3 linked regions of the Thiocapsa bogorovii genome follow. The protein of the gene in region 1 interacts with the protein of each later gene in a pairwise test. Links are inferred from orthologs where the notes say so. Each region holds a gene or a part of one and is shown in the gene's direction. Other genes may lie near its edges.

Region 1 (4,911 bases):
CGCTCTTTATCGAAACGCAGGAGGCACTCGGCGAGGCCGGCGTGCAGGTGGTGGGCATCGCCGTGGACCGCCCCGAAGACGTCGAGGCATTCGTCGCCCAATACCCGGTCAACTACCCAATCTTGGTAGCCAACCCGGAGGCTGTCGCCCTCTCGAAGCGACTCGGAAACCGGGTCGAAGGGCTGCCCTTCACGGTGATCTTCGACCGCCGCGGGCGCCGTGTCTTCAGCCGCACCGGCGAGGTCACGGCCGCCGAGCTCAAGGCCGAGCTTGGCGCCTTAGTCGATGCCGAAGGCTCCGCGGAATCCGACGAGGACGCGTCTTAGCTGGACAACATCGCGTAAAATCCGCACAATTCGCGCCGATTTGCTGCCGATCCAAAACAGATCGGCGGGTACACTGAGACTCGGATGAGTTGGAGCATATTGACCGGATGGCCGCGATCCTGGTCCTGAACGGACCGAACCTCAACCTGCTCGGAACCCGCGAGCCGGAGTACTACGGCCGCGCCACGCTGGCGGAGATCCACCAGGGCTTGGAGGATGCGGCACGTGCTGAAGGCTTCACGCTGGAATGCATCCAGAGCAACGCCGAGCATGTCCTGATCGAGGCGGTCCATCGTGCGGCGCACGACGGGGTTCGCTTCATCATCCTGAATCCGGCTGCCTTTACCCACACGAGCGTCGCCCTGCGCGATGCGCTGCTCGGGGTCGGGATTCCCTTCATCGAGGTGCACCTCTCCAACGTGCATGCCCGCGAGCCGTTTCGGGCCCATTCCTATTTCTCCGACATCGCCGTCGGGGTGATCAGCGGGCTCGGGGCCGAGGGCTACTTTTCAGCATTGCGCGCCGCGGCCGGTCGGCTCGCGCCGGACCTTTCCAACGAGAACCACTGACCATGGATATCCGCAAGGTAAAGAAGCTGATCGAGCTGTTGGAGCAATCCGACGTCGCGGAGATCGAGATCCACGAGGGCGAGGAATCGGTCCGCATCAGCCGACACGGCAGCAGCGCGATGCCGATGTATATGCCTCAAGCAATGCCGATGGGCATCGGCGCCGCGCCGGCTGCGGTGCCGGCCGCAAAGGCGGGCGATGAAGATGATGTCGAGGAGATGGAGGGAGAGGTCGTGCGCTCGCCGATGGTCGGCACCTTTTACCGCGCCCCCTCTCCGGGTTCCAAGCCGTTCGTCGAGGAAGGCCAAAGCGTGAAGGCCGGCGAGACGCTCTGCATCATCGAGGCGATGAAGATCCTCAACCAGATCGAGTGCGAGCAAGGCGGCACCATCAGACGTATCCTGGTCGAGAACGGTCAGCCGGTCGAATACAACCAGCCGCTGTTCGTCATCGAATAAGGGCGGAGGCTAGCGTCCCCGTCGTCGAGCGCCGCCCCGATTCGCCGCGCCTCCCTCAGCAAAGACATCGCCACCATGCCAGCAATGATCGAGAAGGTCCTGATCGCCAACCGGGGCGAGATCGCGCTCCGGATCCTGCGCGCCTGTCGCGAGCTGGGCATCAAGACGGTCGCGGTGCATTCCGAAGCGGACCGCGACCTCAAGCACGTCCTCTTGGCCGACGAGTCGGTCTGCATCGGCCCTGCCGCCTCGCTGCACAGCTATCTCAACGTGCCGGCGATCATCAGCGCAGCCGAGGTCACCGACACGGTCGCCATCCACCCCGGCTACGGCTTCCTGTCCGAGAACGCCGATTTCGCCGAGCGGGTCGAACGCTCCGGCTTCATCTTCATCGGCCCGCGCCCCGAAACCATCCGCCTGATGGGCGACAAGGTCTCGGCGATCGCCGCCATGAACAAGGCCGGCGTACCCTGCGTGCCCGGCTCCGATGGCCCGCTCGACGACAACAAGAAACGCACGCTGGAGATCGCCCGTCAGATCGGCTACCCGGTGATCATCAAGGCATCCGGCGGCGGGGGCGGTCGCGGCATGCGTGTCGTCCACTCCGAGGCGACCTTGCTGAACGCCATCTCCCTGACCAAGGCGGAGGCCGCCGCAGCCTTCAACAACGACATGGTCTACATGGAGAAGTACCTGGAGAACCCGCGTCACATCGAGTTCCAGGTACTCTCGGACCAGCACGGCAACGCTATCCATCTCGGCGAGCGCGACTGCTCCATGCAGCGCCGCCACCAGAAGGTCGTCGAAGAGGCACCCGCGCCGGGCATCACCGAAGCACAACGCCGCGAGATCGGCGAGCGCTGTGCGGAGGCCTGCCGCACCATCGGTTATCGCGGCGCCGGCACCTTCGAATTCCTCTTCGAGGACGGCTGCTTCTATTTCATCGAGATGAACACGCGCGTGCAGGTCGAGCACCCGGTTACCGAGATGATCACGGGCGTGGACATCGTCAAAGAGCAGATCCTGATCGCCGCCGGCGAGCCGCTGCGCTACACGCAGGACGACATCGTGATCCGCGGGCATGCCGTGGAGTGCCGACTCAACGCCGAGGACTCCGAGACCTTCATGCCGAGCCCCGGCAAGATCACCGAATTCCATGCCCCCGGCGGCCCCGGCGTGCGACTCGAAACGCACATCTATACCGGCTACACCGTACCGCGCTACTACGACTCCATGATCGGCAAGCTGATCACCCACGGCGAGGACCGCGAGGCTGCGATTGCGCGGATGTGTAATGCGCTGCGCGAGACGGTGATCGACGGCATCAACACCAATATCAAGCTGCAGCGGTCGATTCTCAGGGACGGGGCGTTTCTGGCCGGCGGGGCGAATATCCATTATCTGGAAAAGAAGCTCGGCATGTGATGCTGAACCGCGTTTCGAGCGACATGCAACGTTCGAGAGGGCGTCGATGTCGGCGCGATTGGATGACTCGGCGCGACGCGGTTCAGGACGTTAAGACTAACGCATGACTCGGACCGGCTTCGAGGCAGGTAGGCACTCGGGGCTGGATCGGACTCGCCGCGGCCCTCGCGCAACACAATCAATCCGATCTTTCTATCTCTTAAATCGCGTCGACTCCGGCGCTTACGAACCGCTGCGAGATCGAGACCGCATGAACACTGCGCATATTGTGCCGGACGCGATTTAAATGGGTTGGCTGCAGCTTTCGATCGAGGTGCCGAAACCGGACGCGGAGGAAATCGCCGCCGTCCTGGAAGACGGCGGCGCACTCTCCGTAACGCTCGCCGATGCCGCCGACGAACCCCAGCTCGAGCCGGGCCCGGGCGAGACGCCACTCTGGTCGCAGGTCAAGATTTCAGCCCTGTTCGATGCGGACCCCGAGAGCGAGGCACTGGTCGGCCGTTTGGTCGATCAACTGGTGCGTGAGCCGCGCTCCGGCGGTGCTTGTGGGCCTCGCGTCGAGCGGATCGAGGATCAGGTCTGGGAGCGGGTCTGGCTCGACACCTTCAAGCCGACCCGCTTCGGTCGGCGTCTTTGGGTCTGTCCGCACGGGCAGGATCCGGATGATCCGGAGTCCGTCGCCGAGGCCGTGGTCGTCGCGCTGGATCCGGGGCTGGCCTTCGGGACCGGGCATCATCCGACCACCGCGCTCTGTTTGGAGTGGCTCGACGGTACCGCGCTCGACGGCAAAACGGTTCTGGATTACGGCTGCGGCTCGGGGATCCTCGCGATCGCGGCGCTGCAACTTGGGGCTGCACAGGCGATCGCCGTCGATCATGACCCTCAAGCACTGGAGGCGACGCGGGACAACGCCCTTGCCAACGGGGTCGCCGACCGACTCGCGATCTACGGGCCGGATGAGGTGCCCGAGCTGAAGGTCGATGTGACCATCGCCAACATCCTCGCCGGGCCGCTGATCTCGCTGGCCCCTCGGCTTGTCGAGTCGCTGCGACCGGGCGGCGCGCTGGCCGTCTCGGGCGTGCTTGCCGAGCAGGTCGAGACAATCCGCGCGGCCTATGGCGAGCGGATCGAGCTCGCACCGACACGCCTGCGCGAGGATTGGGCGCTCATCTGCGGGACGCGCCGGTAGAGCGGACAAGCGTAGCGCAGTCCGCCGGCTCCGGCTCAGGGATCGGTAGACTGCGCTCTCGAATGTCCGCCCGATCCTCCATGTCGACCCGACCGCTCCGATCGGCGACGTGGCCAGGCGGGCGAGTCAGGCTCGTTTCGAAACATGATTGGTTCAATCGCGCCTACTGTATCGAGTCCGTCCATGAATCGCTCATTCGCCATCGGCCCCCACCGCTTCGAAAACAATCTCATCCTTGCCCCGATGGCCGGGGTGAGCGATCGACCCTTCCGTGCGCTTTGTCGGCGAATGGGTGCGGGGCTCGCGGTTGCCGAGATGGTCTCGTCGAACACCGCGCTTTGGGGCACACGCAAATCGGTGCGGCGTCTGGACTACGCGGGCGAGGCCGGTCCGGTGTCGGCGCAGATCGTCGGCGCGGATCCGCTCGACATGGCCGAAGCGGCCCGGATCAACGTCGACCTGGGCGCCGACATCGTCGACATCAATATGGGTTGTCCCGCAAAGAAGGTCTGCAAACGCGCGGCGGGCTCTGCACTGCTGCGCGACGAGGTCCTGGTCGGGCGTATCCTCGAGTCCGTGGTGGCTGCGGTCCCGGTCCCGGTCACCTTGAAGATCCGCACCGGCTGGTCGCCCGAGAACCGCAATGCCGTGCGGGTTGCGCAGATCGCGCAGGAGTCCGGGATCGCCGCCTTGACCGTCCATGGGCGTACGCGTGCCTGCAGCTACGGCGTACCCGCCGAATACGACACGCTCCGTGCCGTCCGCGCGGCGGTGACGATACCGCTCATCGCCAACGGCGACATCGCGAGCCCCGAACGGGCGAAACAGGTCCTGGACTGCACCGGCGCCGATGCTATCATGATCGGACGCGCGGCCCGGGGACGACCCTGGATCTTCCGCGACGTCACGGCTTACCTGACCTCGGGCACACTGCCGGTCGAACC
Region 2 (4,349 bases), 3.0 Mb from region 1 along the record:
TTGCGCAGTCCGGAACCACGCTGATCCTACCCGCGGAGCTCAGCAATATCGGTGCAGCGGTCGCGGGTTTGGCCAAGACACTGCAAGCGGTCGGCTCGGCCGAGGTGACCAGAACCTGAAGGATCGGACACCGTAGGCCGGGGTGAGCTTGCGAACCCCGGCTTCTCGGTCGCTCCAGGCCGATTTCGCTCGATCCCCGACATCGACGTCAGTACGCGTTTTCGGTGTTGAAGAGCGCAAAAGGCGTTCTGAACATGATGTAGAGGTCGAACAGGACCGACCAGTTCTCGATATAGTAGATATCGTACTCGACCCGCTTGTGGATCTTCTCGGGAGTGTCGACCTCGCCGCGCCATCCGTTGATCTGTGCCCACCCGGTGATGCCCGGTTTGACCTTGTGACGGGCGAAATAGCCATCCACGACCTGCTCCCACAGACGCTCGTCGGTGTGTGCGTTCACCGCATGGGGGCGCGGACCGACGAGCGACAACTCCCCGCTCAAGACGTTGAAAAGTTGCGGGAGCTCGTCGATCGATGCCTTTCGGATGAAACGCCCGACACGCGTGATTCGCGAATCACCCTTGGTGACCACGCGCTTGGCGAGCGGATCGGACAAGTGCTGATACATGGATCGAAATTTGAAGACCTCGATCACCTCGTTGTTGAACCCGTAGCGCTTCTGCCGAAAGAGGATGGGGCCTGGACTATCCAGCCGGATTGCGAGCGCCGTCGCAAGCATGATGGGTGACAAGATGATCAAGGCGACGCTGGCGACCAGTAGATCCAGGGTCCGCTTGACGATCGCATCCCAATCCGCGACCGGCTTGTCCACGACGTCGACAAAGGGTACGCCCCCGATAAACGAGGAGGCGCGATCGCGAAAATCCAAACTGGCCGTGTGAGCCGAGAGGCGGATATCAACCGGCAGCACCCAGAGCTGTTTGAGAAATTCGAGCAGCCGCCGCTCCGCATTGATCGGGATCGTCACGATCAGCATGTCGACCCGGGCGATGCGGGCAAACTCGACCAGGTCGGCGACGCTTCCGAGCTTCGGGTATCCCGCGACGATGGCCGGTGATCGGTCGCTCCTGCGGTCGTCGAAGATTCCGCAGATGCGAATCGCGTGGCTGGGTTGCTTTTGGATGTCCCGAATCAGATCGGCCGCTGATGCACCACGACTGCGCCCGCCGTCGACAGCAGGGTCAACGCGCCGAGCGATGCAACAACGACCGCATCGGCAACACGAACGACTCCTGTCAAGACGGACGCGGAGATCGTCGATGCCCTGAGACTCTCTGCAACCGCCAAAGCTTGATCGGAGAGTTTTCGGGTTTTCAGACTGGGGTCGTCGTCCTTGGGGATCCCTTGCTGTCTAGCGTTCGGATCGACCTCAGTCACGCTCTTCAGCAACCTCGCAGAGAGTTCTTCCGGAAACATGATCGGCCTCGGATCGGGCGATGATCGACTTGATCGAACGAATGTAGGCACCGCAGCAAAGCTCGTGCCGAGGTTGTTGTGGGGGCGATGAAGGGCAGTGATTCGGTCTTCAGTCTATTCTGATGGAATTTAAGCCCATGTTTTATTTCTTGAAATGTCCTCTTGATGTTGCCGGAGCGAAGGACGTCGGGACCTCGGCCGAATGCGAAGCAGGACTTTTCAGGGCGTCATGCGGTGCCGCAGAATGTCGAAACATCTTAAAACGGAGCACTTCCGATCCTTGGCGAGCGCTCCGGATTCTTTGTAGGAAGGCGACGAACGATCGTCGTAGCGGCTAAGCCCCGGATTCCTCGGCGAGCCGGCCTGCATGGGCCTCGACAGCAGCGAGATCATTCGAGATCAGCAGAGGATCGCCCAAGCGTGCCGCGCGCTCCAAAGCCTCGATGGCGTCGTCCAGCGCAGGAACCCCGCAATACCGTGTTGCTCCCCGCACCTGATGGGCGTGCTCGGCGAGCCCAGGCCAATCCGACTCCTCGACGCAGGCGCGCAAGGCTTCGATCTCGGCGGGCAGCCCATCGAGCAAGGCCGCAAGCAGCTCTTGCGCGAGAGCAGCATCACCGCCGGCACTCTCGAGGGCAGCGACAGTGTCTCGAGCAGGCAATACCTTCGGTCTGGATCTGTAGCCCATCGTGCGTGCATGCCCGGTTGATGTCTTCTTGAATTCCCGTACTGTATCGGGAATGGGCATGCATCGTCTAGGCTGGCGCGGGGGCTCGCTCATTCGACCGGCCGCCTGGGCCTTGCAACAAGGGGCTCGTGACGCTCCGCGCCACATGCCGCGATGGCCGAAAGAACGAACGAGGCCCCGGTGCGGCTCCGCCGTGGCTTGGTCGGCGCCCGACGCAGTTGAAGATTCTCCCAAACAACCTTTATCCGCCCGGCGCGAAGCCGATGTGAGCAGAAGAAGATGTCTTACCCAACAATCGAAGACTTCGTCGGCAACACGCCCCTTGTCAGACTCCAGCGGCTTCCCGGCAAGACGGACAACCTGATCCTGGCCAAGCTCGAGGGCAACAATCCCGCAGGCTCCGTCAAGGATCGCCCTGCGTTGAACATGATCCGTCGAGCCGAGGAAAGGGGCACCATCAAACCCGGCGACACCTTGATCGAGGCAACGAGCGGCAACACCGGGATTGCGCTCGCGATGGCGGCGGCGATCAAGGGCTATCGGATGGTGCTCATCATGCCGGAGCATATGAGTGCGGAGCGACGCGGTGTCATGCGCAGCTTCGGCGCGGAGATCGTCCTGACACCCAAGGCGGGAAGCATGGAGGCGGCAATCGATCTGGCCAATGCGATGGAGGCGCGAGGGGAGGGGATCCGGCTCGATCAATTCTCCAACCCGGACAATCCGGCAGCGCACTACGAGTCGACCGGCCCGGAGATCTGGCGCGACACCGACGGGCGTATCACCCACTTCGTCAGTGCGATGGGTACGACCGGGACCATCATGGGAACCGGACGCTACCTCAAAGAGCAGAACCCGAAGATTCAAATCATCGGCGTTCAGCCGGAGGCCGGTTCAAGCATCCCCGGGATCCGACGTTGGCCCGAGGCTTACCTTCCGAAGATCTTCGATCCCGCGAGTGTGGATCGGATCATCGATGTTTCTCAAGACATCGCCGAGCAGACCGCTCGCGAGCTTGCCGCGCGGGAGGGAATCTTCGGCGGGGTGTCGTCCGGGGGCTGCGTCGCAGCAGCGCTGTCGCTCTCGCGGGAGCTGAGCGACTCCGTTATCGTCGCGATCATCTGTGATCGAGGCGATCGCTATCTGTCGACCGGAGTGTTTCCGGCTTAGGCGAACTCTGGCAACCCATTCGCCAGGCTCCGGTCCGGAGCCTTCACGCTAGAGGGGTGCGAAGGTTGTGCCGAGCCGTGCGAGGCACAACCCACCGTCGGCGGAAGTTGTGCTTCCTATCGTCAGCACAACCTACGGATTACTTGATCTAAGCCAGCGCGGTGACCGCCATCCGAGAGGATCGCGGGAACCTTGGTGCGCTATGACTCCCGATGCTTTTCGGAACGAACTTTTTTGCGTCGAGACACAGCCGCGAGCCCGATCAACGCGCTTCCGAAAAGCCAACCGGCAGCGGGGATCGGCACCGCGTTCACGGACACCTTCGCCACGTCGAAACCGTCTTTCGGAGAAGACGTATTCAAGCCCAGGTCGACAAGGAGAAGATACCGGAAAACCCCGTCTGCATTCAAAGTTCCGCCGTTCGGGGGCGAAGCCGCAAAGTTCCCGAGCTCGCCGAGCTTCGTCCATTGGCTGGGCTCGGCTGTCATTGCTGGGAAGCTTGGCTTCGAGAAGTCCCAGGAATTTCCCGCGTAGACCGCGACCTTCTCCGGCCAGTGCCTGCATGTTCCGGCACCCGTGTCGTTACATGTGTTGAATGTCGTCTCCCAGACCGTCACGGGCCCCGAAAAGGCTGTTCCAAATCCGAAGACGGCAGAGCCATTCAAACCTAAGCTTCGGAAAGTGCTAGTCGACCCGTCGAGTGCATTCGCGTTGAGGTGTCGATCATCTGCTTTCGTAATCCCCGCTTGTCCGAAGCCATACTGAAACGATGCCTGCGTCGCATCCACCCTCTCCGCCGTTGCAGGGACGCTGTGAAGGGCAAACGCGGAGATTGCCACCAAACCGACCAGATTCCGTGTCGCGATTCTCATTATTGAAATTCTCTTGAGCTGTTGTCGTCCGAGTTCAAGCGTCGGGCACTGGCATCAGCCGCAACCCCCGCACCGCTTGCTCTAGCAGAAAGCGTGCCTATCTTTGAGCCACGTGACGCTAGAGGTCCTGTCGCTGCTCGGACAGGGTTTGTGAAGCCTTTCATCGAGGACGATTGCGCCTG
Region 3 (4,379 bases), 2.0 Mb from region 1 along the record:
TCGTCTGGCCATTCTCCTGATGCATCTCCTGAAATGGCACTATCAAGCGCCGAAGCGGTCGCGCAGCTGGCGTACGACGATCCTCGCGCAGCGTATGGACATCTCCGAGTTGCTGGACGACAGTCCCAGCCTGCGTCCCTTCATGGTCGAAAAGCTGCAAGCGGCCTACGACAAAGCCAAGCTGAAGGCCGAGGACGAAACCGGGATCGATCGCCGGCAGCTTCCCGAACATTGCCCCTACCTGCTCGATGACATCTTGGCTGCTGACTTTTTTCCGGGCGACGAGAGTGCCGACTAGACCGTGTTTCGCGCGATTCGGTTTAGACATCCGATACCCCCCAGGGGCGAGACCGATTCCGTTCAAACCCGACCGTCCGCGGGATTGCCAATCCTCACGACATCCCTCATTTCCACACCTCTGTGCGGTCCGGATAGCGACGCAGAACCGAAAACTCGATACACTGTGCGGCTTTGTGCCGCCGGGGGAATGAACGATGTTCGAAAAAAGCATGCAGATCAGCGACTATGATCCTGAGCTCTGGGGTGCAATCCAGGACGAGGAGCGTCGCCAAGAGGAGCACGTCGAGCTCATCGCCTCGGAGAACTATGCCAGCCCGCGCGTGATGGCGGCTCAGGGCAGCGTTCTGACCAACAAGTACGCCGAGGGTTATCCGGGCAAGCGCTACTACGGCGGCTGCGAGCATGTCGACGTGGCCGAGCAGTTGGCGATCGATCGCGCCAAAAAACTGTTCGGCGCCGACTATGCCAACGTCCAGCCGCATTCCGGCTCCCAGGCCAACGCGGCGGTTTTCATGGCCCTGTGCGAGCCCGGCGACACGGTGCTCGGCATGAGCCTTGCGCACGGCGGTCACCTCACCCACGGTGCCAAGCCGAACTTCTCGGGCAAGATCTACCACGCGGTCCAGTACGGTCTGGATCCCGCGACCGGCGAGATCGATTACGCCGAGGTCGAGCGTCTGGCCCGGGAGCATCGCCCGAAGATGATCATCGCCGGCTTCTCGGCCTACTCGCGGATCGTCGATTGGGCGCGCTTCCGGACCATCGCCGATGCCGTCGGCGCCTATCTGATGGTCGACATGGCCCATGTCGCCGGCCTGGTCGCCGCCGGCGTCTACCCGAGCCCGGTGCAGATCGCCGACGTGACCACGACCACCACCCACAAGACCCTGCGCGGTCCGCGCGGCGGCTTGATCCTGGCGAAGGCCAATCCGGAGCTTGAAAAGAGGTTCAACTCGCTGGTCTTCCCGGGCACCCAGGGCGGTCCGCTGATGCATGTGATTGCTGCCAAGGCGGTGGCCTTCAAGGAGGCGTTGGAGCCGAGCTTCAAGGTCTACCAGCAGCAGGTCGTTCTGAACGCTCAGACGATGGCCGAGGTCTTTCTCTCGCGAGGCTACGATGTGGTCTCGGGCGGCACGAACGACCATCTCTTTCTGGTCAGCTTTATCGAGCAGGGTCTGACCGGCAAGGACGTCGACGCCTGGTTGGGCGCGGCCAACATCACGGTCAACAAGAATGCGGTGCCCAACGATCCGCAATCGCCCTTCGTCACCAGCGGCATCCGTGTCGGCACGCCGGCCATCACCACGCGTGGTTTCGGGACCGACGAGGCCGGCGATCTGGCCGGTTGGATGTGCGACCTGATCGATGCGCGGGGCGATCAAGCCACCATCGATGCGGTCAAAACCAAGGTGTTGGCGCTCTGCAAACGCTTTCCCGTCTACGAGCGTTGAATGCGCTGCCCCTTCTGCGGCGCCCAGGACACCAAGGTGGTGGACTCGCGTCTTTCCGGTGAGGGTGACCAGGTGCGCAGGCGGCGCAAGTGCGTCGTCTGTCACGAACGCTTCACGACCTTCGAGACGGCCGAGCTGAACCTGCCGCGGGTCGTGAAACGCGACGGCAGTCGCGCGCCCTTCGACGGGCGCAAGTTGCGCTCCGGGATGATGCGGGCGCTCGAGAAGCGGCCGGTCAGTACCGACGAGATCGACAGCGCCATGTGGCGGATCCAGCGCAAGCTGATGTCGAGCGGCGAGAGCGAGGTCCCGGCCCTGCGCATCGGCGAGCTGGTGATGGAGGAACTGCGCCAGCTCGATCAGGTCGCCTACGTGCGATTCGCATCGGTGTATCGAAAGTTCGAGGATGTCGCCGCCTTCCGCGAAGAGATCGAGCGGCTCGAGCAGCAGCCCACGCCCGAGGTGAAGCGTCAGCAGTTGGATCTGCTTCAGGAGCTGGAGCTCAAGCCTTGACGTCCGTGTCCCACGTCGAGACCAGCGGTGCCACGCGGCCGGGTGCCGATCATGCTTACATGGCGCGCGCCATTCAGCTCGCCGAGCTCGGGCGTTTCACGACCGACCCCAATCCGCGTGTCGGCTGTGTGATCGTGCGCGACGGTCGCATCGTCGGCGAGGGACTGCATCGGCGGGCCGGCGAGCCGCATGCCGAGCGTCATGCCTTGACCGAGGCGGGCGAGCGCGCCCGCGAAGCGACTGCCTACGTCACGCTGGAGCCCTGTTGTCATCAAGGCCGCACGCCCCCCTGTACAGACGGCCTGCTGGAGGCCGGGGTCGCGCGGGTCGTCTGCGCGATGGTCGACCCGAATCCGCTGGTTGCGGGGCGCGGTCTGCGATTGCTCGCCGAGGCCGGCGTCGCGGTCGAGACCGGCCTGCTTGAGGCCGAGGCGCGCGCGCTCAACCCGGGTTTCATCAAGCGGATGGAGCAGGGCCGCCCCCACGTCCGATGCAAGCTCGCGGCGAGCCTGGACGGGCGTACGGCGATGGCGAGTGGCGAGAGTCAATGGATTACCAGCGAGGCGGCGCGCCGCGACGTTCAGCGTCTTCGCGCCGGCAGCTCGGCGATCCTCACCGGGATCGGAACGCTGCTTGCGGACGATCCGAGTTTGAACGTAAGGCTCGGCACGGAGGATTTGCCGGGGATGGGTCCGGGCGAGACGATTCGCCAGCCCCTGCGGGTTGTCCTCGACAGCCGCTGGCGCACCCCGCCCGGTGCCCGCATCCTGACCCTGGCCGGGACGACCCTAATCGTCGGCGCGGTCGACGACCCCGGGCGGATGGCAGAGCTGAAGGGCGCAGGTGTCGAGGTGTATTTGTGCCCGGGAGACTCGGCGCAGGTCGATCTCGGTGCACTTCTGAGTGAGCTGGGTCGGCGCGAGATCAACGAGGTGCTCCTGGAGAGCGGGCCGACCCTCGCCGGGGCTGCCGTCGCGGCAGGTCTGGTCGACGAGATTCTGATCTACCTGGCTCCGCACCTGATGGGCGACGCTGGACGCGGTCTGTTTCGCCTGCCCGGACTCGATCGGATGCGCGATCGCATCCCGCTTGCGATCACCGATGTGCGCTCCGTCGGGCGAGATCTTCGTATCACGGCCCGCCCTGAGCCGACCGCCAGCGCGCCGAGTTAGGCCCGCCCGGCATCGCTCACCACTCAGACTATTCGGCACTCGTCATCGACATGTTCACCGGAATCATCCAATCCATCGGCCGCATCCAGCGGCTCGAGCCACGCGGCGGCGACGTGCGCCTGTCGATCGATGCCGGGAAGCTCGATCTTGCAAGCGCAGCGCTCGGCGACAGCATCGCGGTCAACGGCGTCTGTCTGACCGCAGTCGAGCTCCATGCGCACGGCTTCTCCGCGGATGTCTCCCGCGAGACCCTGTCCCTCACGACGCTCGGCACACTCACGCCCGGCAGCCCCGTCAATCTTGAGCCGGCGCTCACATTGGCGACCCCGCTCGGCGGACACCTGGTCAGCGGTCACGTCGACGGCGTCGGGCAGATCATCGAGCAGCGCGAGGATGCGCGATCCTGGCGGTTGCGTATCCAGGCCCCGGCGGAGCTGGCACGCTATATCGCGCCGAAGGGCTCCATCTGCGTGGACGGCACCAGCCTGACGGTCAATCAGGTGGACGGCGCCGTCTTCGAGCTCAACATCGTGCCCCATACGCTCGCAGAGACCATTATCGGCGGCTATCGCGGCGGTACCCGAGTCAACCTCGAGGTGGACCTGATCGCACGCTATCTGGAACGGTTGCTGCTGGGCGATGCCGCGGCCGGCTCCAGCGGCGCGACGCCCGGATTGACGATGGCCTTTCTGGCCGAGCATGGCTTTGTGCGATCCACGGGTTCATCGTCTTAAGCGATGGTGGTCGAGCGTTTCTGGGCACCGACTTTGCTAAACTAACCGGCTTTTCGCTCGGACGACATTTGAGTCATGGGACATTCAGGGCTTCACAGCATCGAAGAGATCATCGAAGAGCTCCGTCAAGGGCGGATGGTCGTGATCATGGACGACGAGGATCGCGAGAACGAGGGTGATCTGCTCATGGCGGCCGATTGCGTGACCCC

The links. Proteins that work in one complex are often made in the same cells at the same time.
Region 2: the proteins of accC (region 1) and cysM interact in binary tests that used the Escherichia coli proteins (3 or more experiments, as listed by UniProt). The link is inferred for Thiocapsa bogorovii from one-to-one orthologs.
Region 3: the proteins of accC (region 1) and ribD interact in binary tests that used the Escherichia coli proteins (3 or more experiments, as listed by UniProt). The link is inferred for Thiocapsa bogorovii from one-to-one orthologs.

Annotation. Positions count from the first base shown.
Region 1 is NZ_CP089309.1:2,292,742-2,297,652, forward strand. What follows is about bases 665-3,607. They hold accC (acetyl-CoA carboxylase biotin carboxylase subunit), read left to right. Parts: upstream 665-1,437; coding sequence 1,438-2,778; downstream 2,779-3,607. Other genes in these bases: aroQ (type II 3-dehydroquinate dehydratase), read left to right, coding at 665-895; accB (acetyl-CoA carboxylase biotin carboxyl carrier protein), read left to right, coding at 898-1,353; prmA (50S ribosomal protein L11 methyltransferase), read left to right, coding at 3,065-3,607. Outside these bases: LT988_RS10385 (TlpA family protein disulfide reductase), read left to right, coding at 1-326; more of aroQ, read left to right, coding at 434-664; more of prmA, read left to right, coding at 3,608-3,967; tRNA dihydrouridine synthase DusB, read left to right, coding at 4,151-4,911. UniProt on the Escherichia coli protein: This protein is a component of the acetyl coenzyme A carboxylase complex; first, biotin carboxylase catalyzes the carboxylation of the carrier protein and then the transcarboxylase transfers the carboxyl group to form malonyl-CoA.
Region 2 is NZ_CP089309.1:5,329,491-5,333,839, forward strand. The notes cover bases 1,413-4,349. They hold cysM (cysteine synthase CysM), read left to right. Parts: upstream 1,413-2,404; coding sequence 2,405-3,295; downstream 3,296-4,349. Other genes in these bases: LT988_RS23730 (hypothetical protein), read right to left, coding at 1,413-1,437; LT988_RS23735 (Hpt domain-containing protein), read right to left, coding at 1,772-2,185; LT988_RS23745 (VPLPA-CTERM sorting domain-containing protein), read right to left, coding at 3,496-4,167. Also shown: LT988_RS23720 (stomatin-like protein), read left to right, coding at 1-119; LT988_RS23725 (undecaprenyl-phosphate glucose phosphotransferase), read right to left, coding at 209-1,219; more of LT988_RS23730, read right to left, coding at 1,153-1,412. UniProt on the Escherichia coli protein: Two cysteine synthase enzymes are found. Both catalyze the same reaction. Cysteine synthase B can also use thiosulfate in place of sulfide to give cysteine thiosulfonate as a product.
Region 3 is NZ_CP089309.1:299,282-303,660, reverse strand. What follows is about bases 1,413-4,379. They hold ribD (bifunctional diaminohydroxyphosphoribosylaminopyrimidine deaminase/5-amino-6-(5-phosphoribosylamino)uracil reductase RibD), read left to right. Parts: upstream 1,413-2,323; coding sequence 2,324-3,436; downstream 3,437-4,379. Other genes in these bases: ribBA (bifunctional 3,4-dihydroxy-2-butanone-4-phosphate synthase/GTP cyclohydrolase II), read left to right, coding at 4,246-4,379; LT988_RS01390 (riboflavin synthase), read left to right, coding at 3,487-4,170; nrdR (transcriptional regulator NrdR), read left to right, coding at 1,752-2,264; glyA (serine hydroxymethyltransferase), read left to right, coding at 1,413-1,751. In the rest of the region: LT988_RS01410 (DUF29 domain-containing protein), read left to right, coding at 1-298; more of glyA, read left to right, coding at 495-1,412. UniProt on the Escherichia coli protein: Converts 2,5-diamino-6-(ribosylamino)-4(3h)-pyrimidinone 5'-phosphate into 5-amino-6-(ribosylamino)-2,4(1h,3h)-pyrimidinedione 5'-phosphate.